One region of the Streptomyces sp. NPDC031379 genome, then DNA from elsewhere that is predicted to be linked to it. Evidence: predicted binding sites of a transcription regulator. Region 1 holds the regulator's gene; the other holds the start of a gene.

Region 1 (11,986 bases):
CCCCCAGTACGTCAGCCGCTCGGCGGGGCCGCCGTCGACGGGGGCGACATGCACCTCGGGAGCGCCGTCCCGGGTGGAGGTCCAGGCCAGGAACCGCCCGTCCGGCGACACCCGGGGCAGGGTCACCGGCATGTTGTCGGCGCTGACCCGCCAGGCGCGGCCGCCGTCGAGGGGCGCGAGCCAGACGTCGTCCTCGGCGACGAACGTCACCAAGTCGCCGTGCAGATGGGGAAATCGGAGATAGGCGGAAGATTCCGTGGTTCCCGTCGTAGCACCCAGAGTCACCCCGTCACTGTACGCAGCGGCCGGTGTGCCCCGCTCCCGGTTCCGATCACTTGCCCTCGACGGGCCGGCAGCTGGGGTAGCGCTCGCACCAGATGGTCTGGGTGACGGTGACCGTGACGGTGGGCCGCGGCTGCCCTCCGGTGGGCGGGCGGTACGTCGGCCCGGGTGTGGCGTCGCAGTCGCCGAGCCCGCGCACGTGGAACACCCGTCTGCCGCCGACCTCGGCGGTCAGGTCTCCGCGCACACAGGCACCGTCGACGGCCTTGGTCACCGTCCCGGCGACGACGATCTTCCGCCCGTCCCTGGTCTCGCCCTGGCAGTCGACGGACACGACGGTGGACTCGCTCGGCGAGGGCGACCGGTCCGCCGTGCCGCCGCCGTCGCCCTGGCGGCCGGTGCAGGAGAGCCAGGCGACGTCCACATGCTGCCGTTCGAGCCGGGCGGTCGCCGTCGTGTCCGTCGTGTAGGCGACGGTCCCGGCGCCCAGTCCCCCCGGCTCACAGGCCACTACGGCACCACCGGCCACCAGCACGAGTCCCGCCGCGCCCAGAGCCCGCTTCCCGCGCTTCTTCCGTCTCCATGCCCCCATGGAGGGCAGCGTGCCACCGGCATGGTCGGGGCGGAAGGGCGCATACGGCCACTCACCCGTTCGTGGCCCCCGCGCCGGCTCGCCACCGTCACCCGAGCAGCAGCAGCCACTCCTGCAGCTCGACCAGGTTGCCCTCGGGGTCCTTGAGATGGGCCACGCGCATGCGGTCGGTCATGGGGGCGGGTCCGTGCAGCAGGGTGGCGCCCCGGGAGGTGATCTCCGCGCAGTAGGCGTCGAGGTCGTCCACGCGCAGCACGACCAGGGAGCGGTGGCCGGTGGCGGCCTCGCCCAGTTCGTCGAGGACCTCGGCCATCATCGCCCGGTCCTGCAGCGCGATCCCGGCGGAGCCCGCGTGCGGGCTGAACTTCTCGTAGGGGCCCTCGGTCGCGCCGGACTGCGGCTTGAGGCCGAGGACGTCGGTGTAGAAGCGGTAGCAGGCGGCGAAGTCGGTGACCAGCAGCCGGACTTGGACGAGTTCCACGGTGTCCCCCAGGTGGTGTCAGGACCAGCGGCCGGTGCGGCCCAGCAGAAGAGCCGCCGCGGCGGTGCCGGCGGTGGATGTGCGCAACACGGTAGGACCGAGGACGTACGGCTTCGCACCCGCCTGCGCGAACAGCGCCAGCTCCTCCGGGGAGACGCCGCCTTCCGGACCGACGACCAGCACGATCTCGCCGTGGTCGGGCAGGTCGGCGGTGGCGAGCCGCTCCTCGCCGCTCTCGTGGAGCACGGCGGCGAAGTCCGCCCCGGCGAGCAGCGCGCCGACCTGTCGGGTCGTCGCCGCGTCCGCGACCTCGGGGAAGCGGACCCGGCGGGACTGCTTGCCGGCCTCACGTGCGGTGGCCCGCCACTTGCCGAGGGACTTCAGCCCGCGGTCGCCCTTCCACTGGGTGATGCAGCGGGACGCCTGCCAGGGCACGATGGCGTCGACGCCGACCTCGGTCATGGTCTCGACGGCCAGTTCGCCGCGGTCGCCCTTGGGCAGGGCCTGCACGACGGTGATCCGCGGGGTGGCCGGGGGCTCCTCGTGGACGGCCTCCAGGTCCGTGACCACCAGCCGGTCCTTGCCCTCGGCCGCCTTGACGACGCCCTCGGCCCAGCGGCCGCGTCCGTCGGTGAGGACCAGGTCCTCGCCCGGCCGCAGCCGCTTCACGGACACGGCGTGCCGCCCTTCGGGGCCGTCGAGCACGAACTCCGGCCCGATGCGGTCGAGTCGGTCCACGACGAAGACGGGCTTGGTCATCGGCGGTCACCCCCGGTCGCGGGAAGCTCCGACAACGCTGTCCCGGCCTCGGCGAGTTCGGCCACCAGCACCTCCACCAGCCGACCGGCCGGCAGTTCCCGGGCCAGCCGGTGGCCCTGGCCCGCCCACAGCGCCATGCCCTGCGCGTCCCCGGCCTTGGCGGCGGCCTTGCGCAGCGGGGAGGTGAGGTGGTGGATCTCCGGGTAGGCGGCGGGGGCGTACGGGCCGTGCTCGCGCAGGAAGCGGTTGACCAGCCCGCGCGCCGGACGGCCGGAGAAGGCGCGGGTCAGCTCGGTGCGCGCGAACAGGGGGTCGGTCAGCGCCTGCTTGTGCAGGGCGGGGGCGCCGGACTCGGGGGTGGCGAGGAAGGCGGTGCCCAGCTGGGCCGCGCTCGCGCCCGCCGCGAGGACGGCGGCGATGTGGGCGCCGCGCATGATGCCGCCGGCGGCGACGACCGGGATGCTCACGGCCTCGCGGATCTGCGCGATCAGCGACAGCAGTCCGAGGCCGGAGCGGTCGTTCTCGGGGATGTCCCGGTGGGTTCCCTGGTGGCCGCCGGCCTCCACGCCCTGCGCGATCACCGCGTCCGCCCCGGCCCGCTCGACCGCGCGGGCCTCCTCGGCGGTGGTGGCGGTGACCAGCGTGACGGTTCCGGCGCGGCGCAGCGAGTCCAGCACGTCCCGGCTCGGCACGCCGAAGTGGAAGGAGACCACCGGCACCGGGTTGTCGAGGAGGACGGCGAGCTTGGCGTCGTAGCCGTCGTCCCGGCCGCTGTCCGGGTCGCCCAGCTCGGTCTCGTACCAGGCGGCCTCGCCGGCCAGCTGGTGGGCGTAGACCTCGACCGCGCCCGACTCGGGGTACTCCGGCTGCGGCATGAACACGTTCACGCCGAAGGGGCGGCTCGTGAGCCCCCGCAGCTGCTTGATCTCCTGGTACATGCCGTCGGCCGTCTTGTATCCGGCGGCGAGGAACCCGAGTCCGCCGGCCTCGGAGACGGCGGCGGCGAGCTGCGGAAGCGAGACGCCGCCCGCCATGGGAGCCTGCACGATCGGGTGGGGGAAGAGATCGGTCAGTGCGGTGGACATGACCGCATGTTGTCACGTCCTTTGGACAAGTCCGAATCCGGGCTTCCCGCGGCATAGGACAGCGGCATACGGGGTGCCGGAGCACCCCGTGGACGATGCCTCAGCGCCCGTTGAACGCGTCCTTCAACCGCGAGAACAGACCCTGCTGCCCCGGCTGGAACTGTCCCTGCGGACGCTCCTCGCCCCGCAGCTTCGCCAGCTCGCGCAGCAACCGCTCCTGCTCGGGATCCAGCTTCGTCGGCGTCTGCACCTCGACATGGACGATCAGGTCACCCCGGCCGCCGCCCCGCAGATGCGTGACGCCGCGGTTGTGCAGCGGGATCGACTGGCCGGACTGGGTACCGGGCCGGATGTCGACCTCCTCCATCCCGTCCAGGGTCTCCAGCGGCACCTTCGTACCGAGCGACGCCGCGGTCATCGGGATCGTGACCGTGCAGTGCAGGTCGTCGCCGCGCCGCTGGAAGGTCGGGTGCGGCAGCTCGTGGATCTCGACGTACAGGTCGCCGGCCGGACCGCCGCCCGGGCCGACCTCGCCCTCACCGGCGAGCTGGATCCGGGTGCCGTTGTCGACACCGGCCGGGATCTTCACCGTCAGCGTGCGACGCGAGCGGACCCGGCCGTCGCCGGCGCACTCCGGGCACGGCGTCGGCACCACGGTGCCGAAGCCCTGGCACTGCGGGCAGGGCCGCGAGGTCATGACCTGGCCCAGGAAGGACCGGGTGACCTGGGAGACCTCACCCCGGCCGCGGCACATGTCACACGTCTGGGCGGACGTGCCCGGAGCCGCGCCCTCACCGTTGCAGGTGTTGCAGACGACCGCGGTGTCGACCTGGATGTCCTTGGTCGTGCCGAAGGCGGCCTCGTCCAGCTCGACCTCGATCCGGATCATCGCGTCCTGGCCACGCCGGGTGCGCGAACGCGGCCCGCGCTGCGACGCCGTACCGAAGAACGCGTCCATGATGTCGGAGAAGTTACCGAAGCCACCGGCCCCGAAGCCGCCCGCGCCCGCGCCGCCCGACTGGGAGAGCGGGTCGCCGCCGAGGTCGTAGACCTGCTTCTTCTGCGGGTCCGACAACACCTCGTAAGCGGCGTTGATCTCCTTGAACCGCTCCTGGGTCTTCGGATCGGGGTTGACGTCCGGGTGCAGCTCGCGCGCGAGCCGACGGAACGCCTTCTTGATCTCATCCTGCGACGCGTCGCGGCGCACGCCGAGAACGGCGTAATAGTCGGTGGCCACTTACGACTCCGCCAGGATCTGTCCGACGTACCGTGCCACTGCGCGTACCGCTCCCATCGTTCCCGGATAGTCCATGCGGGTCGGTCCGACCACGCCGAGCTTGGCAACCGCCTCGCCGCCCGAACCGTAGCCGACCGACACCACGGAGGTGGAGTTGAGTCCTTCATAGGCGTTCTCGTGGCCGATGCGCACGGTCACGCCCGGGTCCTTCGCCTCGCCGAGGAGCTTGAGGAGCACGACGTGCTCCTCCAGTGCCTCCAGGACGGGCCGGATCATGAGGGGGAAGTCGTGCCCGAAGCGGGTGAGATTGGCGGTGCCGCCGATCATCAGCCGCTCCTCGTTCTCCTCGACGAGTGTCTCCAGAAGGGTGGAGAGCACCGTGGAGACCGTACCGCGGTCCTCCGGCTCGAAGGCGTCCGGCAGGTCCTCGACCAGCCTCGGCACGTCCGTGAACCGGCGGCCCGCGACCCGGCTGTTCAGCCGGGCCCGCAGATCCGCCAGCGAGGCCTCGCCGAACGGCGCCGGGCAGTCGACCATCCGCTGCTCGACCCGGCCGGTGTCCGTGATCAGCACGAGCATCACGCGCGCGGGAGCGAGCGAGAGCAGCTCCACGTGCCGGACGGTGGACCGGGTCAGCGACGGATACTGCACGACGGCGACCTGCCGGGTCAGCTGCGCGAGCAGCCGCACCGTGCGCGCCACGACGTCGTCGAGGTCGACGGCGCCCTCCAGGAAGTTCTGGATCGCCCGCCGCTCGGGCGCGGTCATCGGCTTGACGCCCGCGAGCTTGTCCACGAACAGCCGGTAGCCCTTGTCGGTGGGGATGCGCCCGGCACTGGTGTGCGGCTGGGCGATGAACCCCTCGTCCTCCAGGGCGGCCATGTCGTTGCGGACGGTCGCCGGGGAGACGCCGAGGTTGTGCCGCTCGGTGAGCGCCTTGGAACCCACCGGCTCCTCGGTGCCCACATAGTCCTGGACGATCGCGCGCAGCACCTGAAGCCTGCGTTCACTCAGCATCCGCGCGCACCTCCAGCACGTCAGTCCCCTCGTCCCATCGGGTCGTCCGCCTGGCACTCTTCCCATGCGAGTGCCAGAGTTCCCCGGCCCAGTGTACGGCTGTCAGGTACGCACTGGGCAAGGTCGGTGCTGTCCGTACCGGCTCGTGACGGCTCGTACCGCTAGCGTCGCGGTATGACGGTGACTTGGGAAGAGCTGGGGTGGGAGCGGCTGGCCGCCGGCGTCGGGCGGTGCCGGCTGCCCGGCTGGGACTGCACGGTGGGCCTCATCCTCGGCGAGGGTACGGCACTGTTGGTGGACGCCGGCTCGAGCCTGGCCGAAGGGGCGCGGCTGCGGGCCCGGGCCCAGGAGCTGTCCGGCGGCCGTGTGACCCATCTCGCGCTCACCCATCCCCACTTCGACCACGTCTTCGGGATGGCGGCGTTCGCCGGGACCGAGGTGTACGCGGCGGTGGGCACCGACGCGGTGTTCGCCCACGAACGCGCGGAGCTGCGCCTGGACGCGGTCCGGGGCGGGCTGCCGCCGGCCGACGCGGACGAGGCGGTCGACGCGCTCAGCCCGCCCCGGCACCTGGTCTCCGGCGAGTGGACCCTCGACCTCGGCGACGGCCGGCAGGCGCTGCTGGCCAACGTGGGCCCGGGGCACACCGCCCACGACCTGGCGGTCCTGGTCCCCGGCTCGGCCTCTGGGGAGCCGGAGGTGGTCTTCTGCGGCGACCTGGTCGAGGAGTCCGGCGAGCCCCAGGCCGGCCCGGACGCGGTCCCGTCCCGCTGGCCGGACGCGCTGGACCGGCTGCTGGCACTGGGCGGCGAGGACGCGCTGTACGTGCCCGGCCACGGTGCGGTGGTGGACGCGGGGTTCGTACGACGTCAACGCGACGAGCTGGCCTCGCGTTTCGGCGTGTCGTGAACCTGGCCGTGCCGCTTCTCCTATCGTCATCCGAATGCGCCAGTACACCTCCGACCTGACCCCGCCGTGGAAGAAGCCGAAGCCGGTCCCCGAGGTACCGGCCGAGCCGGGGCTCGTGGTGGAGGAGCCGGGCACCGGGTTCTGCGGGGCGGTGATCCGCTGCGAGGCGGGCACGGTGACCCTGGAGGACCGCTTCGGCAAGCACCGGGTGTTCCCGCTGGAGCCGCGCGGCTTCCTGCTCGAGGGCAGGGTGGTCACCCTGGTGAAGCCGGCCTCGGGCCCGGTACGGCCCAGCCGCACGGCCTCCGGCTCCCTCGCCGTCCCCGGCGCACGCGCGCGCGTGGCCCGCGCCGGGCGCATCTACGTCGAGGGCCGGCACGACGCCGAGCTGGTCGAGAAGGTGTGGGGCGACGACCTGCGCATCGAGGGCGTGGTCGTGGAGTACCTGGAGGGCGTGGACGACCTGCCGGCGATCGTGGCGGAGTTCGGGCCGGGTCCGGACGCGCGGCTCGGCGTACTGGTGGACCACCTGGTCCCGGGCACGAAGGAATCGCGGATCGCCGAGTCGGTGACGAGTGAGCACGCGCTCGTCGTCGGCCACCCCTACATCGACATCTGGGAGGCCGTGAAGCCCTCGTCCCTGGGCATTCCCGGCTGGCCCCGGGTGCCACGCGGCCAGGACTGGAAGACGGGGGTGTGCCGGGCGCTGGGCTGGCCGGAGAACACGGGGGCGGCCTGGCAGGGGATCCTGGGCCGGGTGCGGTCGTACAGGGATCTGGAGCCGGAGCTGCTGGGCCGGGTGGAGGAACTGATCGACTTCGTGACCGCCCCCTAGAAGCGGGCGGTCACCCAGCCGCGGGCAGGCGACAGGGGCCCCTGCGCGACACCGGGCGCCTTCGGCGACGGCCCTAGTCCACCAGGTCCCGCACCACCGCGTCCGCCAGCAGCCGCCCGCGCAGCGTCAGCACCGCACGCCCCTCGTCGTACGGGCCGGTCTCCAGGAGGCCTTCGCCCAGCGCCCGCCGGGACGCCGCGAGCCCCTCCTCCTTGAGCAGGGACAGCGGCACCCCCTCCCGCAGCCGCAGCTCCAGCAGGATGCGCTCCACCCTGCGGTCCTCGTCCGGCAGGACCTCACGCCCGGCCCCCGGCGACCGCCCCGACGCCAGCGCCGCCGCGTACGCCCCCGGGTGCTTGACGTTCCACCAGCGCACCCCGCCCACATGGCTGTGCGCGCCCGGTCCGGCGCCCCACCAGTCGGCACCCCGCCAGTACAGCTCGTTGTGCAGGCAGCGGCCCGCCTCCGAGGTGGCCCAGTTGGAGACCTCGTACCAGTCGAAACCCGCCGCGGACAACGTCTCCTCGGCGATCAGGTAGCGATCGGCGTGGGCGTCGTCGTCGGTCATCGGGACCTCGCCCCGGCGGATGCGGCGGGCGAGCTGGGTGCCCTCCTCGACGATCAGGGCGTAGGCGCTGATGTGGTCGGGCCCGGCACCGATGGCCGCGTCCAGGGACGCCCGCCAGTCGTCGTCGCTCTCCCCCGGTGTGCCGTAGATCAGGTCGAGGTTGACGTGCTCGAAGCCCGCCGTCCTCGCCTCCGCCACACACGCCTCGGGGCGGCCCGGGGTGTGCGTGCGGTCCAGGATCCTCAGCACGTGCTGCTTGGCGCTCTGCATGCCGAAGGAGATCCGGTTGAAGCCGCCTTCCCGGAGGGTGGTGAGATACGCCGGGTCCACCGACTCCGGGTTCGCCTCCGTGGTGATCTCCGCGTCCGGTGCCAGGCCGAACTCGTCACGGATCGCGCCCAGCATCCGTACGAGGTCGCCGGCGGCCAGCAGCGTCGGCGTACCGCCCCCGACGAAGACCGTCCGGACCGCGCGCGGGTCGTCGCCGAGCACCTTCCGGGCCAGGCGGACCTCGTCGATCAGCGTGTCCGCGTAGTTGTCCCGGGAGGCGAGCACGCCGCCCGTGCCGCGCAGCTCGGTCGCGGTGTAGGTGTTGAAGTCGCAGTAGCCGCAGCGGGTCGCGCAGTACGGCACGTGCAGGTAGAACCCGAGGGGGCGGTCGGCGGCCCCGGCGAGCGCTGCGGCGGGCAGCGCGCCGTCTGCGGGGACGGGCTCGCCGTCGGGGAGTGCGGAAGGCATGTCCCCCATTGTCCCGTACGCCGACGGTCACTCGGCCTGGAGCACCAGCAGGGCCAGGTCGTCCTCCGGGAGACCGCCGCCGAAGTCGTGCACCAGGCACCGGATCCGTTCGGCGATCAGCTCGGCGCTCAGGCCCGCGCAGCTGGACAGGGCCCGCGCGAGCCCGTCGCCGTCGTCGAACTGGCGGGAGCCGGAGCGGCGCTCGGTCACTCCGTCGGTGACGCACAGCAGGCTGTCGCCGGGCCGCAGGTCGAGGGTCTCGCTGGTGTAGGTCTCGTCCTCGACCACGCCGAGCAGGGTCTGCGGGCGGGCGGCGGTGCGCACGCCGCCGTCGGGGCCGAGGACGAGCGGCAGCGGGTGCCCGGCGGAGGCGAGGGTGCAGCGGACACCGTCGTCGTGCGGGACCAGTTCGCCGTAGAGCAGGGACAGGAAGCGGGTCTGCGGGCCGTCCCCGGACACCACGGGCCGGCCGCCGGCGGCGACCAGGGCGCGCGCGGCGGCGTCGGCCGCCTCCGTCGCGTCGTCCAGGAGGAGCTGGTTGAGGCGGTCGAGGACATCGGCGACGCGGTAGCCCTCCCGGGCGAGGAGCCGCAGCCAGGGGCGGGCCAGGCCGATCACGACCGCCGCCTCGGGGCCCTTGCCCTGGACGTCGCCGACCGCGAAGCACCAGCGGCCGTCGCCGGCCGGGAACAGGTCGTAGAAGTCGCCGCTGGGGCCGCCCTTGTCGCAGGGCTCGTAGACGAGTGCGCTGCTCACCCCGGGGATCTCGGCGACCGCGCCGGGCAGCAGGCCGCGCTGCAGGACGGCGCTGATGGTCGCCTGGCGGGCGTACTGGCGGGCCGCGCCGATGGCGAGGGCGACCCGCCGGCCGAGGTCCTCCACCAGCCCGGTGACCTCGTCGGGGAATCGGGCCGGCCCGCACCGGCCGATGACCAGCGTGCCGAGCGGCCGGCCGCCCGCGATCAGCCGGTACGCCAGCGCCGCGCCGTGGACGCCCTGGGGCCCCAGCGCGTCGCCGGGCCAGGGATACGGCTCCGGACCCGAGCGCAGCCCCTCCCGCGGGCACGGCGGCTCCTTCTGCAGGGCGCACCGCAGTTCCTCGATGCGGGCCTCGCTGGCGTGCCAGACCCGGACCGGGCCGCCGCCCGTGCCGCCGCGCACGGTCGCCTCGTCCTCCAGCCACACCGCGCACCAGTCGGCGAGCCGGGGCACGATCAGCTGGCCGGTGAGGGCGGCGACCAGGTTCTCGTCCAGCTGTCCGGCGAGCAGGTCGGAGGCCTCGGCGAGGAAGGACAGCGCGCCCCGGCCCAGCCAGTCCCGGTCGCCGTCGGCACGGTGCGGCTGCGGGGCGAGGTCCTCGGCGATCTCCAGGCCCGGGACCGGCGCGGGCCCGTCCGCGGCCTCGCTGCCGCCCGGGGGCAGCCGCGCCCACACCGTCTTGGCGCCGGTGCGGTAGGTGACGCCCCAGGACTCCGCGAGGGTGGCGACCAGCCGCAGCCCGCGCCCGTACTCGGCCGCGTCGTACGGCGCCTCGCCGCCGACGGGGTCGCGCGGGGCGCGGGAGGGATGCTGGTCGCACACCTCCACGACGAACGCGCCGGTCTCCTCCAGGCGCCAGTCGACCTCCAGGTCCGTACCGGCGTGCACGACGGCGTTGGTGACCAGTTCGCTGACGACGGCCATGGCGTCGTCGGCGAGCCGGGCGGACACCCTGGGCGCCTCGGCCAGCGCGGCCCGCACCAGCGCGCGGGCCGACCCCGGCGCGAGAGGACTTCCGGGCAGCGTCGCCCGGCCCCGCACCTCACGGTCCGGGGCCTGGGTCTCCCGCTGCGTCGGTATGGCCGCCATGTCCATGCGGCCAGCGTGACAGAAAGGGGGCGCGCATAAGCGTGCAGTCACCGAACCGGCCAGTGATGGACGAGAACTGTGCTACGGGAGTGCTCCCAGTCGGACACTTTCGGGCGGGGCCGGGCCGAAGCCGGCCAAAGGGGTGCGGGGAACCGCGCGGGCGGCCATCGACGCCCCGCGGTCCCCGGCGCCCCGCGTCAGGGAGCTAGGCCTCCCGCGTACCGGAGTACATCTCCTCGATGAGGTCCTTGTACTCGCGCTCCACCACCGGCCGCTTCAGCTTCAGGCTCGGCGTGATCTCTCCGTGCTCCACGTCGAGGTCACGCGGCAGCAGCCGGAACTTCTTGATCGTCTGCCAGCGCTGGAGCCCGGCGTTGAGCTGCCGGACGTACCCGTCGACCAGCTCCACCGTCTGCGGCGCCGCGACGATCTCGGCGTACGACTTGCCGGCCAGGCCGTTCTCCTTCGCCCAGTCCTGGATCGCGAGTTCGTCCAGGGCGATGAGGGCGGTGCAGTAGTTCCGGTCGGCGCCGTGCACGAGGATGTTGGAGACGTACGGGCACACCGCCTTGAACTGTCCCTCGACCTCGGCGGGGGCGACGTACTTGCCGCCGGAGGTCTTGATGAGGTCCTTCTTGCGGTCGGTGATGCGCAGATACCCGTCGGGCGACAGCTCCCCGATGTCGCCGGTGTGGAACCAGCCGTCGGACTCCAGCACCTCGGCGGTCTTCTCGGGCAGCCGGTGGTAGCCCTCCATGATGCCGGGGCCGCGCAGCAGGATCTCGCCGTCGTCGGCGATGCGGACCTCGGTGCCGGGCAGCGGCTTGCCGACCGTGCCGGTGCGGTAGGCCTCGCCGGGGTTGACGAAGGAGGCCGCGGAGGATTCGGTGAGGCCGTAGCCCTCCAGGACGTGGATGCCGGCGCCCGCGAAGAAGTAGCCGATCTCCGGGGAGAGCGCGGAGGCGCCCGAGACGCAGGCACGCAGCCGGCCGCCGAAGGCCTCGCGGAGCTTGGCGTAGACGAGGGTGTCGGCGACCTTGTGCTTGGCGGCCAGTCCGAAGGGCGCCGAGGCGGTGCCGGTGCGCCGGAAGTTGTCCTGGGTGACCTTGGCGTACTCGCGGGCGACCTCGGCGGCCCACTGGAAGATCTTGTACTTCGCGGCGCCGCCCTCACGGGCCTTGGCCGCGACGCCGTTGTAGACCTTCTCGAAGATCCGCGGCACGGCCGCCATGTACGTCGGCTGCACCACCGGAAGGTTCTCGATGATCTTGTCGACGCGTCCGTCGACGGCGGTGACGTGCCCGACCTCGATCTGGCCGGAGGTGAGCACCTTGCCGAAGACGTGGGCGAGCGGCAGCCACAGGTACTGCACGTCCTCGACGGTGACCAGGCCGGTCGCCGCGATCGCCCTCGCCATGTACGCCCAGTTGTCGTGCGGCAGGCGCACGCCCTTGGGCCGGCCGGTGGTGCCGGAGGTGTAGATGAGGGTGGCGAGCTGGTCCCTGGTGATCGCGCCGACCCGCTCCTTGATCAGCTGCGGGTGCTTCTCCAGGTAGGCGGCGCCGCGCTGCTCCAGCTCGGCGAGGGTGGTCACCCACTCGTCCGTCTCGACGCCGGCCGGGTCGATGACGACGA
Region 2 (11,986 bases), on a different contig from region 1:
GGGCTGAGTGTCGTGCTCTCCGAGTCGGCGGGACGGCTCACCCCCGGGCGGACCTGGGCCGACCAGGTCGCCGCCCGCCGCCCGCACGGGGTGGTGCTCGTGCTGTCCGGGCTCGACGAGTCCCAGCGGGCGCTGCTGACCAGCCGGTCCATCCCGTTCGTGGTGATGGACCCGGCCGGTGACCCGGGCCCGGACGTGCCCTCCATCGGCGCCACCAACTGGCAGGGCGGACTCGCCGCCACCCGGCACCTGGTGGAACTCGGGCACACCCGGATCGGGGCGATCAGCGGACCGTCCCGGATGATGTGCAGCCGGGCCCGGCTGGACGGCTACCGGGCGGCCCTGGAGACGGCCGGACTGCCGGTCGACCCCTCGCTCGTGCTGACCGGCGACTTCCACCATGACGCCGGCTACCGCCTGGGCCTGGAGCTGCTGCGCCGCCCCGACCGGCCGACCGCGGTCTTCGCGGGCAACGACCTGCAGGCGCTCGGCCTGTACGAGGCGGCCCGGGAGCTGGGGCTGCGCATCCCGGACGACCTCAGCGTGGTCGGCTTCGACGATCTGCCGGTGGCCCGCTGGGTCGGCCCGCCGCTGACGACCGTGCGGCAGCCGCTGACCGAGATGGCCGAGGCCGCGGCCCGGCTGGTGCTGGAGCTGGGGCGCGCGGAGCAGGAGCGGGCGGCGACCCGGGTGGAGCTGGCGACCAGCCTGGTGGTGCGGTCGAGCACGGCGGCTCCCGCGGTGGTGTGACGCCGGTGGCCGGAAGGTGACGTATTGACGTGTGGGGTGAGTGCCCCCACACTCCTCCGAAGTCAATCGGTTGTTCGACCGAAACTTTCGGAGGCACCCGCGATGAGATCTCTGAGAATCGGTTTACCCCTCGCGTCCCTGCTGACCGGCGCCGCGCTGCTGCTGACGGCGCCCGCGGCACACGCCGCCGACACCCCCCTGCGCGACCTCGCGGCAGCGAAGGGCAAGGTCGTCGGCACCGCCGTCACCGGCTCCAAGCTCACCGGGACCTACGGCGACCTCGCCGGGGCCCAGTTCGGCTCGCTCACCCCCGGCAACGCCATGAAGTGGGAAAGTGTCGAGCCCGCCCAGGGCAGCTTCAACTGGGCCGAGGCCGACCAGATCGTGGCCTTCGCGCAGGCCCACGACCAGCAGGTGCGCGGCCACACCCTGGTCTGGCACAGCCAGAACCCGGGCTGGCTGACCAACGGCAGCTGGACGCCGTCCCAGCTCGGCGGCCTGCTGCAGAACCACATCAGCACCGAGGTCGGCCGCTACAAGGGCAGGATCGCCGCCTGGGACGTCGTCAACGAGCCCTTCAACGAGGACGGCACCTACCGCTCGACCCTCTGGTACGACGGCCTCGGCTCCGGTTATGTCGCCGACGCCCTGACCTGGGCCCACGCGGCCGACCCGAACGCCAAGCTGTACATCAACGACTACAACGTCGAGGGCGTGAACGCGAAGTCCACCGCCCTGTACAACCTGGTCAAGTCCCTGAAGGCGCAGGGCGTCCCGATCGACGGCGTCGGCCTCCAGGCCCACCTGATCCTCGGCCAGGTGCCGGGCACGCTCCAGCAGAACATCCAGCGGTTCGCCGACCTGGGCGTGGACGTGGCGATCACCGAGCTGGACGTACGGATGCAACTGCCCGCCGACAGCGCGAAACTGGCCCAGCAGGCCGCCGACTTCAAGTCCGTGGTGGCCGCGTGCGCGGCCGTGAGCCGGTGCGTCAACGTCACCGTGTGGGGCTTCACCGACTCCGACTCCTGGGTGCCCAGCACCTTCCCGGGGTACGGGGCGGCGACGCCGTACGACGAGAACTACCAGCCGAAACCGGCGTACCGCGGCATCGCGGAGGCCCTGGGCGGCTCCACCACCACCCCACCCCCGGGCACGGGCGCCTGCACCGCCGCCTACAGCGTCACCGCCCAGTGGAACAACGGGTTCACCGGACAGGTGAAGATCTCCTGTTCCGGGGCCTCGCTGTCCTCGTGGAAGGCCGGCTGGACGTTCGGCGCGGGCCAGCGGATCACACAGGCCTGGAACGCCACCTGCACCCAGTCGGGCGCGACGGTCTCGTGCGCCAACGCCTCGTACAACGGGGCGTTGCCGGACGGCGGTTCGGTGACGTTCGGGTTCAACGCGTCCTGGAGCGGCAGCAATCCGGTGCCGGCGGTGACGCTGGGATGAGAATTTCACTAGAAAACCGACGCACGCCGCTTCTGCTAACAGTCCCCTAATAATTCGGACTTACGTTCCTGCCGTGACGCGACACGACGAGCAGGGCGGCACGGGCGGACCGGTGGGCCGGCGGTCGAGAGCACTGAGGACCGTCGGCCTCACCCTGGCGGGTGCCCTGGTACTGGGCGCTGTCGCCGCGGGCTGGGCGTACTGGCACCTCAACGACAACATCACGAGCGTCGACATCAACAGCGCGCTCGGCGACGACCGGCCCGCCCGGGCGGTGATCGCCCCGTCCGCGACCGCCCCGGCCGCCGCCTCCCCGCAGCCGACCGGCTCCCTGAACATCCTGGTCCTCGGCTCGGACTCGCGCAGCGGCAAGGCCAACAAGGCGCTGGGCGGCGGCGACAGTTCCGGCGCCCGGTCCGACACCGCGATGGTGGTGCACATCGACGCGGGCCGTACGCGGGCCACCGTCGTCAGCATCCCGCGCGACACCCTCGTCACCCTTCCGTCCTGCCCGCTCCCCTCCGGGGGATCCACGGCGGTGGTGCACCGAGCCATGTTCAACAGCGCCTACTCGGCGGGTGGGCCGGTGTGCGCGGTGAAGACCGTCGAGTCGGTCACGAACGTCCGCATGGACCACTACATCGAGATCGACTTCTCCGGCTTCGCCAAGCTGGTGGACGCGCTCGGCGGCGTCGACGTGACCACCGACCAGGACATCGACGACGGCAAGAGCCATCTGCGCCTCGAGGCCGGCGCCCACCACCTCGACGGCACCCGAGCCCTGGCCCTCGCCCGCACCCGCCACGGCATAGGCGACGGCAGCGACCTCGGCCGCATAGGCCTGCAGCAGAAGCTGGTGAAAGCCCTGCTGGAGCAGATCGCCACCGCCGACCTGCTGACCGACCCCGCCAAGCTCTACAAGGCCGCCGACGCGGTCACCGCCGGCCTGACCACCGACACCGGCCTCGACTCCCTGAAGGAGCTGATGGACCTCGGCCAGAGCCTGAAGAACCTCACGGCCGACCAGGTGAAGACGGTGACGATGCCGGTCGTCCCCGCCCCCTCCGATGCCAATCGCGTGGTCGCGAAGGAGCCGGCGGCGAGCGACCTGTGGGCGTCCCTGCGGTAGGCAAGGCAAGGCAAGGCAAGGCGGGGCGGCCTGCCCTGTCATCAGCCCGCTGAGCTGCGAGAACACCGGGCCGGAAAAATCTTCGAGAATTTCCGGCGCGTGTGTCGATCCGGGTCCCCTCCGTTCGACGCACGGGTGAGCGGCGGGAACGGTCCCGCCGCCCCCGACCGAAGGAGTCACCATGCCCCGCTACCTGTCGCTCGTGCGCGTCGACGAGACCTCCGCGCCCGCCGAGGGCCCCAGCGAGGAGCTGATGCGGCGCATGGGCGAGCTGATCGAGGAGATGACGAAGGCGGGCGTGCTGCTCGACACCGCCGGACTCACCCCGTCCGCCCAGGGCACCCGGGCCACCTGGGAGGGCGGCCGGATCTCCGTCACCGACGGGCCGTTCACCGAGTCCAAGGAGGTCATCGGCGGCTACGCGCTCATGCAGTGCAAGGACAAGGCCGAAGCCCTGGAGTGGACCAAGCGGTTCCTGCAGGTCCACGAGGACTTCTGGACGGTGACCTGCGAGGTGCGGGAGATCGCCGAGGGCTGAGCGGCCGGTGGCCCTCGGCCGCCGGGGGGTGTTGCATGGTGGGCTGTGGAACCGCAGCCCACCGCACCGCAGCCCGTCGCACCGGCGACCCCCGCACCGCAGCCCGTCGCACCGGCGCCGGCCGCGGCACACGCGATCGAGACCGTCTTCCGCCTGGAGTCGCCCCGGGTGATCGCCGGCATCGCCCGGATCGTCCGGGACGTCGGCATCGCCGAGGAACTGGCGCAGGACGCGCTGGTCGCCGCCCTGGAACGGTGGCCCCGGGACGGGGTGCCCGACAACCCCGGCGCCTGGCTCATGGCCACCGCCCGGCACCGCGCCGTCGACCTGATCCGGCGCCGCGAGACCTACGCCCGCAAACTGGCCGAGATCGGCCGGGACCTGCGGACCACGGTCCCGCCCGAGGAACCGGGCGACCCGGACGACATCGACGACGACCTGCTCCGGCTCGTCTTCACCACCTGCCATCCGGTGTTGTCCCCGCAGGCCCGCACCGCGCTCACCCTGCGCCTGCTCGGAGGCCTGACCACGGCCGAGATCGCCCGCGCCCAGCTGGTCCCGGAACCGACGATCGCCCAGCGCATCGTCCGGGCCAAGCGGACCCTCGCCACCAAGAACGTCGCCTTCGAGGTGCCGTACGGGCCCGACCGGGAGGCCCGCCTCGGTTCCGTCCTGGACGTCATCTACCTGATCTTCAACGAGGGGTACGCGGCGTCGGCCGGGGACGACCTGCTGCGTCCAGGGCTGTGCGAGGACGCCCTGCGGCTCGCCCGTGTGCTCTCCTCCCTGATGCCCGAGGAAGGCGAGGTGCACGCGCTGACCGCGCTGCTGGAGTTCCAGGCCTCCCGCACCGCCGCCCGCACCGGCCCCGACGGCGCGCCGGTGCTTCTGAAGGACCAGAACCGCCGCCGCTGGAACCGCATGCTCATCGCCCGCGGCATCCGGTCCCTCGCCCGCGCCGAGGCCACGTCACCGTCCGGCCTCCCCGGCCCCTACGCCCTTCAGGCGGCCATCGCCGCGTGCCATGCGCACGCGTACACCTACGAGGAGACCGACTGGCGCTCCATCGCCACCCTGTACGCCCTGCTCGCGGCCCGCGCCCCGTCCCCGGTCGTGGAACTGAACCGTGCCGTCGCCGTGTCGATGGCCGAGGGCCCGGCCGAGGGGCTGAAGCTGGTGGACGCCCTGGCCGGCGAGCCCGCCCTGCGGTCGTACCACCTGCTGCCCGGCGTGCGGGGCGACCTGCTGGCGCGGCTGGGCCGCACCGCCGAGGCCCGCGAGGAGTTCGTACGGGCGGCGGCACTGGCCGGCAACCGGCGCGAGCGCGACCTGCTGCTGGGCAGGGCCGAGGAGTGCGCACCCTGACCACGGGCGACGACGGTCAGCCGGCGGCCGGCCGCGCGGGACCCCCGATCAGCATGGTCGGCGCCCCCGCGACCCGGGTGAGGAACACCGTGGCCGCGCCCGGTCCCTGCGGCTTGACCTTCCTGCGCAGTTCCTCGGGTTCCACCGCCGAGCCCCGCTTCTTCACGGTCAGCGTGCCGATCTCCCGCTCCCGCAGCAGGGCCTTCAGCTTCTTGACGTTGAAGGGGAGCTGATCGTTGATCTCGTAGGCGGAGGCGTACGGGGTGGGGCACAGCTCGTCGGCCGTGACGTACGCGATGGTCTCGTCGACGAGGCCGCCACCGACCTCATCGGCCACCTCCGCGACCAGGTGGGCCCGGATGACGGCGCCGTCGGGCTCGTACAAGTACCGCCCCACCGGGCGCACTCGGGGATCGGGCAGCCCCCGGCCGAGGAGCGTGCGCGGGCCGGGCAGCAGCGTCGCCCGTACGGCGCCCGGCGCCCCGGTGCCGAACCACAGCACCGCCTCCTTCACGTCCCCGCCGTCGGAGATCCACTCGGCCTCGGCCTCCGCGGGCACCGCCTCGTGCGGAATGCCCGGAGCGATCTTCAGGGCCGCGCGGGGTGCCGTACGCGCCGCGCCGACCGCCCAGGACAGGGGCGGTGAGTAGGCCTCGGGATCGAAGATCCGGCCGCGCCCGCCCCGCCGGGCCGGGTCCACGAACACCGCGTCGTAGCCGGCGGTGTCCACCTCCGTGACGTCGGCCTCGCGCACCTCGATCAGGCCGGCCAGCCCCAGCGCCTCGGCGTTCGCCCGCGCCACCGCCGCCGTCAGCGGGTCCCGGTCCACGGCCAGCACCCGGATCCCGGCCCGCGCCAGCGCGATCGCGTCCCCGCCGATCCCGCAGCACAGGTCGGCGACCGAGGTCACGCCGAGGTCCGTCAGCCGCCGCGCCCGGTACGCGGCCACGCTCGCCCGCGTCGACTGCTCGACCCCGTTCGGCGTGAAGTACATCCGCCCGGCGTCCTCGGCCCCGAACTTCGCCGCCGCCCGCTGCCGCAGCCGGGCCTGGCCGAGCGCGGCCGACACCAGCTCGGCCGGGTGGTCGCGGCGCAGCCGGGTGGCCACGGCCAGCTCCTGCGCGGGCTCGGTGTCGCGCACCTCGTCGAGGAGGGCGCGGCCTTCGGGGGTGAGGAGGAGGGCGAGGTCGTTCACCGGGTCATTGTGGGCCAGTCGGTGGACGGTGCGCCTCCGGCGGCGGTGTCGGACCGGGTCGCGGGCCGTGACCTGGGAGGATCCGGCACCATGCGACTAGTAGTACAAAATGACAAAAATAGGACTTGGTCTCCGGTGTGGGCGCGGGCCCGGTCTCGTTCCCGGTCCCTGACCCTCGGCTGCACAGCCGTCGCGATGGCCTCCGCCGCCCTCCTCTCCGGCTGCGCCGGCCCGGACTCCGCCCGCACCGCGCCCGGCCAGGGCGGTCCCGCCCAGGCCCGGGACCAGGGGGGCGGCCCGGCCGCCGAGCACGCCCGGCTGGTCGCCGCCGCCCGGCGCTGGGGACTGGAACAGGTCCCGCTGACGCCTCCGCCCCCGCCCGCGGTGAAGCCGAAGATCACCGCCCGCGCCGGGTTCGAGGTGGACCACCAGGACGACTGGGACCTGCCGCCGGTCTTCACCACGGTCCCCACCCGGCAGAAGGTCGTCTTCCTGACCATCGACGACGGCGCCGAGAAGGATCCCAGGTTCCTCGCCATGATGCGGGACCTGAAGATCCCGTACACCGCCTTCCTCAGCAACTACCTGGTGGCGGACGACTACGCCTACTTCCGCAAGATGCGGTCCTACGGCAACACCCTCGACAACCACACGCTGCACCACCCCTACCTGCCGGGCCTGTCCTACGAGGAGCAGAAGGACGAGATCTGCGGCATGCAGGCCGTCATGAAGGCGCAGTTCGGCAAGGCGCCGACCGTCTTCCGCCCCCCTTACGGCAACTACAACCAGGACACCCTGGTCGCCGCCAAGGCCTGCGGCATCAAGTACGCGCCGATCTGGAACGAGGAGGTCTTCGTCGACCACTGGGAGTACCGCGAGGACGACCGGCAGCTGCGCCGAGGCGACATCGTCCTCACCCACTTCCGCGGCCGTGACGACTGGGACGGCACGATGGTCGACGACATGCGCCGCTTCCTGAACAAGGTCACGCGCGAGGGCTACGCCGTGGCCCGCCTGGAGGACTACCTGTGAGGCGGGCGCGGGGCCTGGCCGCGGTCCTCGCCTCGGCCCTCCTCCTCGCGGGCTGCGCGCAGTCCGTCGACCCCATCGAACGCCTCGGCAAGAAGGCGGCCGAAGGGGTGCGCCCGCACGGCCCCGCACCCGACCTGGCCTACCGTCATTGGGGCCTGTCCCGGCCCCTGGCCCGCCCGCCCCGGCCCGCCACCCGGCCCCTCGCCCTCGGCCCCCGCACCGGGGGCGGCACCCTGCCCCGCGTCGTGGACCACGTCCCCACCCGCGACCGGGTCGTCTTCCTCACCTACGACGGCGGCGCGGAGCGGGATCCCCGCTTCGCCGACATGGTCCGCGAACTCCACCTGCCCGTCAGTCTGTTCCTCACCGGCAGCGTCGCCGGCCCCGGGCACGGCCACTTCGCCCGTCTGCACAGGCTCGGCGCCGGCATCCAGAACCACACCCTCGACCACCGCGCGCTCGCCGGACAGCCGTACGCCGCCCAGCGCGCCGAGATCTGCGGCCAGCAGAACCGGCTCGACGCCCGCCTCGGCGTCCGCCCCCGCCTCCTCCGCCCGCCCTACGGCACGTACGACACCACCACCCTGCGCGCGGCGGCCGAGTGCGGCATCTCCGCGGTCGTCCTGTGGCGGGCCGCGGTGACCCCGGCGGACCTCGACTTCCCCCGGGGCGACCACCGCCTCCGCCCCGGGGACATCGTCCTGGTCGGTCCGGACGAGTCCACGGGCCCGACCCTGACGGAACGCACCACACGGGTTCTGCGCGGCGTGCAGCGGCGGGGGCTGACGGTGGGACGGCTCGAGGACTACCTGTGACCGGGTGCCGAGCGGCTTCCGGCGGAGGCCGGCTCCGGCCGACGCGCGGCACGGGATTGGCACTCCGCTTGACCGAGTGCTAATCGCGGTCATAGTCTCGGCTCTGGCACTCCCCCCTGGAGAGTGCCAACAACGCGACGGGCAGGTCCGGCACCCGCGACGACGGATCGACCTGGTCGCCACCTCAGACAGTTAACCCCGTGAGATCTCCGAAGGGGGAGGTCGGATCGTGACGACCGCCAGCTCCAAGGTTGCCATCAAGCCGCTCGAGGACCGCATCGTGGTCCAGCCGCTGGACGCCGAGCAGACCACGGCCTCTGGCCTGGTCATTCCGGACACCGCGAAGGAGAAGCCCCAGGAGGGCGCCGTCCTCGCCGTGGGCCCGGGCCGGTTCGAGAACGGCGAGCGCCTTCCGCTCGACGTCAAGGTCGGCGACGTCGTCCTGTACAGCAAGTACGGCGGCACCGAGGTGAAGTACAACGGCGAGGAGTACCTCGTCCTCTCGGCTCGCGACGTCCTCGCGATCATCGAGAAGTAAGTCACCTCGAGCACTTTTGATGCTTGACGCTGCGCCCCTGGCCCCCGCGACCACTTAAGAAGCCGGGCGCCCGGGGCGCAGTGCCTTTTTCACCCACAGATTTCCGAGAGGGCTCCCGCTGTCATGGCGAAGATCCTGAAGTTCGACGAGGACGCCCGTCGCGCCCTCGAGCGCGGCGTCAACAAGCTGGCCGACACGGTGAAGGTGACGATCGGCCCCAAGGGCCGCAACGTCGTCATCGACAAGAAGTTCGGCGCCCCGACCATCACCAACGACGGTGTCACGATCGCCCGCGAGGTCGAGATCGAGGACCCGTACGAGAACCTCGGCGCGCAGCTGGTGAAGGAGGTGGCGACCAAGACCAACGACATCGCTGGTGACGGCACCACCACCGCCACCGTGCTGGCCCAGGCGCTCGTCCGCGAGGGCCTGAAGAACGTCGCCGCCGGCGCCTCTCCGGCGGCCCTGAAGAAGGGCATCGACGCCGCGGTCAAGGCCGTCTCCGACGAGCTGCTCGCCACGGCCCGCCCGATCGACGAGAAGTCCGACATCGCCGCCGTGGCCGCGCTGTCCGCCCAGGACCAGCAGGTCGGCGAGCTGATCGCCGAGGCGATGGACAAGGTCGGCAAGGACGGTGTCATCACCGTCGAGGAGTCCAACACCTTCGGTCTCGAGCTGGACTTCACCGAGGGCATGGCCTTCGACAAGGGCTACCTGTCGCCGTACTTCGTGACGGACCAGGAGCGCATGGAGGCCGTCCTGGAGGACCCGTACATCCTCATCAACCAGGGCAAGATCTCCTCCATCCAGGACCTGCTGCCGCTGCTGGAGAAGGTCATCCAGTCGGGTGCCTCCAAGCCGCTGCTGATCATCGCCGAGGACGTCGAGGGCGAGGCCCTGTCGACCCTGGTCGTGAACAAGATCCGCGGCACCTTCAACGCGGTCGCGGTGAAGGCCCCCGGCTTCGGTGACCGCCGCAAGGCGATGCTGGAGGACATGGCCGTCCTCACCGGCGCCACGGTCATCTCCGAGGAGGTCGGCCTCAAGCTCGACCAGGCCGGCCTGGACGTGCTGGGCTCCGCCCGCCGCGTGACGGTCACCAAGGACGACACGACCATCGTCGACGGCGCCGGCAAGTCCGAGGACGTCGTGGGCCGCGTCAACCAGATCAAGGCCGAGATCGAGAACACCGACTCCGACTGGGACCGCGAGAAGCTCCAGGAGCGCCTCGCGAAGCTGGCCGGCGGCGTGTGCGTGATCAAGGTCGGCGCCGCCACCGAGGTGGAGCTGAAGGAGAAGAAGCACCGTCTGGAGGACGCCATCTCCGCGACCCGCGCCGCGGTCGAGGAGGGCATCGTCTCCGGTGGTGGCTCCGCCCTGGTCCACGCCTCCAAGGTCCTCGAGGGCAACCTCGACAAGACCGGCGACGAGGCCACCGGTGTCGCCGTGGTGCGCAAGGCCGTGGTCGAGCCGCTGCGCTGGATCGGCGAGAACGCCGGCCAGGAGGGCTACGTCATCGTGTCCAAGGTCAAGGACCTGGACAACGGGCAGGGCTACAACGCCGCCACCGGCGAGTACGGCGACCTGGTCAAGGCCGGCGTCATCGACCCGGTCAAGGTCACCCGCTCCGCCCTGGAGAACGCCGCCTCCATCGCCTCCCTGCTGCTCACGACCGAGACCCTGGTCGTCGAGAAGAAGGAAGAGGAGCCGGCCGACGCGGGCCACGGCCACAGCCACGGCCACGCCCACTGACGCAGCTCGGTTCAGGCACTGAGGCCCGGCACCCCCTCGGGGGCGCCGGGCCTTCGCGTCTACTCCTCGAACTGGTCGAGCGCGCCCAGCTGTTGCATCAGACCCAGCTGGTCGTGCTGCCACCAGGTCTCGGCGATCTTTCCGTTGTCGCCGAACCGGAACAGCGTCACTCCGGTCATCGTGACGTCCCTGCCGGTGGGCGCGATCCCCAGGAAGTCACCCTTGTGCGTGGCGTTCCAGGTCCACCGCGCGCAGGCCCGGTCGCCCTGGGCCATCACGTCCTCCAGCGCGAAGGCGAAGTCGAAGCCGCTGCGCCACATCCGGTACTCGCTGCGGACGTTGTCCAGCCCGATCATGTCCTGCGGGTTGATCGGGTTGTGGCTGTGGACGTCCTCGTCGAGGAGGTCGTTGAGCGGCGGCAGGTCGCCCCGGGTCGCGAGCGTGTCGAAGAACCGCCGCACGCTCTCCACGGTCAGCTGGTCGTCCCGTACGACGTCCAGGTCCGTGAAGGTCGGCATCTCGTCGCAGAGCGCGACCATCTCCTGGAAGATCCGGTCGGTCTCCGGGAGGTTCGAGTTCCGCATCGCGTCCTCGTACGACGGGAACTCCACCACCTCGACGATGTGCGAAGCGTCCGACCGGTCCTTGGCGACCAGTGCGTGCGTCGCCGTCCGTCTGCCCTTGGTCTGCGCGACCCAGTCGTCCATGAGCCGGTTCATCTCGTCCAGCCGGCTCGTTCTGCACTCGATGAGCTGTACGAAGGTCATGACGCCGCCTCCCGGCCCCTCGCCCGGTACCGTCCCCCCCATTTTCGCACCGGGGCGGCAGCGCCACCCGTTCGCTACCGCGGCCCGTACCTGCGCCCGGTCCTGGAGGAGATCCCGCCCATCAGCCCCCGGGGCGTCACCTTCACCAGACCCATCAGCGCCTTGTACCGCGGGTCCGGGACGGACAGCGACTTGCCGCGCGCCAGGTCCGCCAGCGCCGTCGCGACCAGCTTGTCGGCGTCCAGCCACATCCACCCCGGGATGTTGTCCGTGCCCATACCGGCCCGCTCGTGGAACTCGGTGCGCACGAAGCCGGGGCACAGCGCCATCAGCCGCACCCCGCTGCCCGCCAGGTCCTTCGCCGCGCCCTGCGTGAACTGCACGACCCAGGCCTTCGACGCCCCGTACGTGCCCCGCGGCACGAAGGCGGCCACCGAGGCGACGTTGACGACCCCGCCCCGCCCGCGCTCGCGCATCGCCGCGGCGGCCGCCGACGTCAGCCGGAGCACCGCCTCGCAGTGCACCTTGAGCATCTTCAGCTCGTCCGCCATGGGCACGTCCAGATAGCGGCCCTTGTTGCCGAACCCGGCGTTGTTGATCAGCAGGTCGACCGGGTTCTTCCGGTCGCCGAGCCGGTCCGCGACCGCCTCGAT

The links. The regulator HrcA, encoded in region 1, represses chaperone genes, less so after heat shock. The targets are predictions, from matches to a motif close to TTNGCACTCNGNNNNNCNGAGTGCNAA.
Region 2: groES (co-chaperone GroES) is a predicted target of HrcA. The motif match lies at 8,333-8,359, and genes of this name have one in related genera.

The regions. Positions count from the first base shown of each region.
Region 1 is NZ_JBVIIT010000011.1:55,911-67,896, reverse strand. It holds gene ACZ5CW_RS17705 (S41 family peptidase) at 1-210, opposite strand, end outside; gene ACZ5CW_RS17700 (hypothetical protein) at 332-874, opposite strand; gene ACZ5CW_RS17695 (VOC family protein) at 963-1,355, opposite strand; gene ACZ5CW_RS17690 (16S rRNA (uracil(1498)-N(3))-methyltransferase) at 1,374-2,114, opposite strand; gene ACZ5CW_RS17685 (nitronate monooxygenase) at 2,111-3,199, opposite strand; gene dnaJ (molecular chaperone DnaJ) at 3,300-4,436, opposite strand; gene hrcA (heat-inducible transcriptional repressor HrcA) at 4,437-5,453, opposite strand; gene ACZ5CW_RS17670 (MBL fold metallo-hydrolase) at 5,628-6,362, shown strand; gene ACZ5CW_RS17665 (DUF3097 domain-containing protein) at 6,397-7,197, shown strand; gene hemW (radical SAM family heme chaperone HemW) at 7,271-8,503, opposite strand; gene ACZ5CW_RS17655 (SpoIIE family protein phosphatase) at 8,531-10,351, opposite strand; gene ACZ5CW_RS17650 (AMP-dependent synthetase/ligase) at 10,557-11,986, opposite strand, start outside.
Region 2 is NZ_JBVIIT010000001.1:520,527-532,512, forward strand. It holds gene ACZ5CW_RS02465 (LacI family DNA-binding transcriptional regulator) at 1-750, shown strand, start outside; gene ACZ5CW_RS02470 (glycoside hydrolase family 10 protein) at 853-2,202, shown strand; gene ACZ5CW_RS02475 (LCP family protein) at 2,276-3,331, shown strand; gene ACZ5CW_RS02480 (YciI family protein) at 3,513-3,869, shown strand; gene ACZ5CW_RS02485 (RNA polymerase sigma factor) at 3,915-5,234, shown strand; gene ACZ5CW_RS02490 (THUMP-like domain-containing protein) at 5,251-6,429, opposite strand; gene ACZ5CW_RS02495 (polysaccharide deacetylase family protein) at 6,520-7,461, shown strand; gene ACZ5CW_RS02500 (polysaccharide deacetylase family protein) at 7,458-8,276, shown strand; gene groES (co-chaperone GroES) at 8,506-8,814, shown strand; gene groL (chaperonin GroEL) at 8,938-10,566, shown strand; gene ACZ5CW_RS02515 (ester cyclase) at 10,626-11,333, opposite strand; gene ACZ5CW_RS02520 (SDR family NAD(P)-dependent oxidoreductase) at 11,408-11,986, opposite strand, start outside.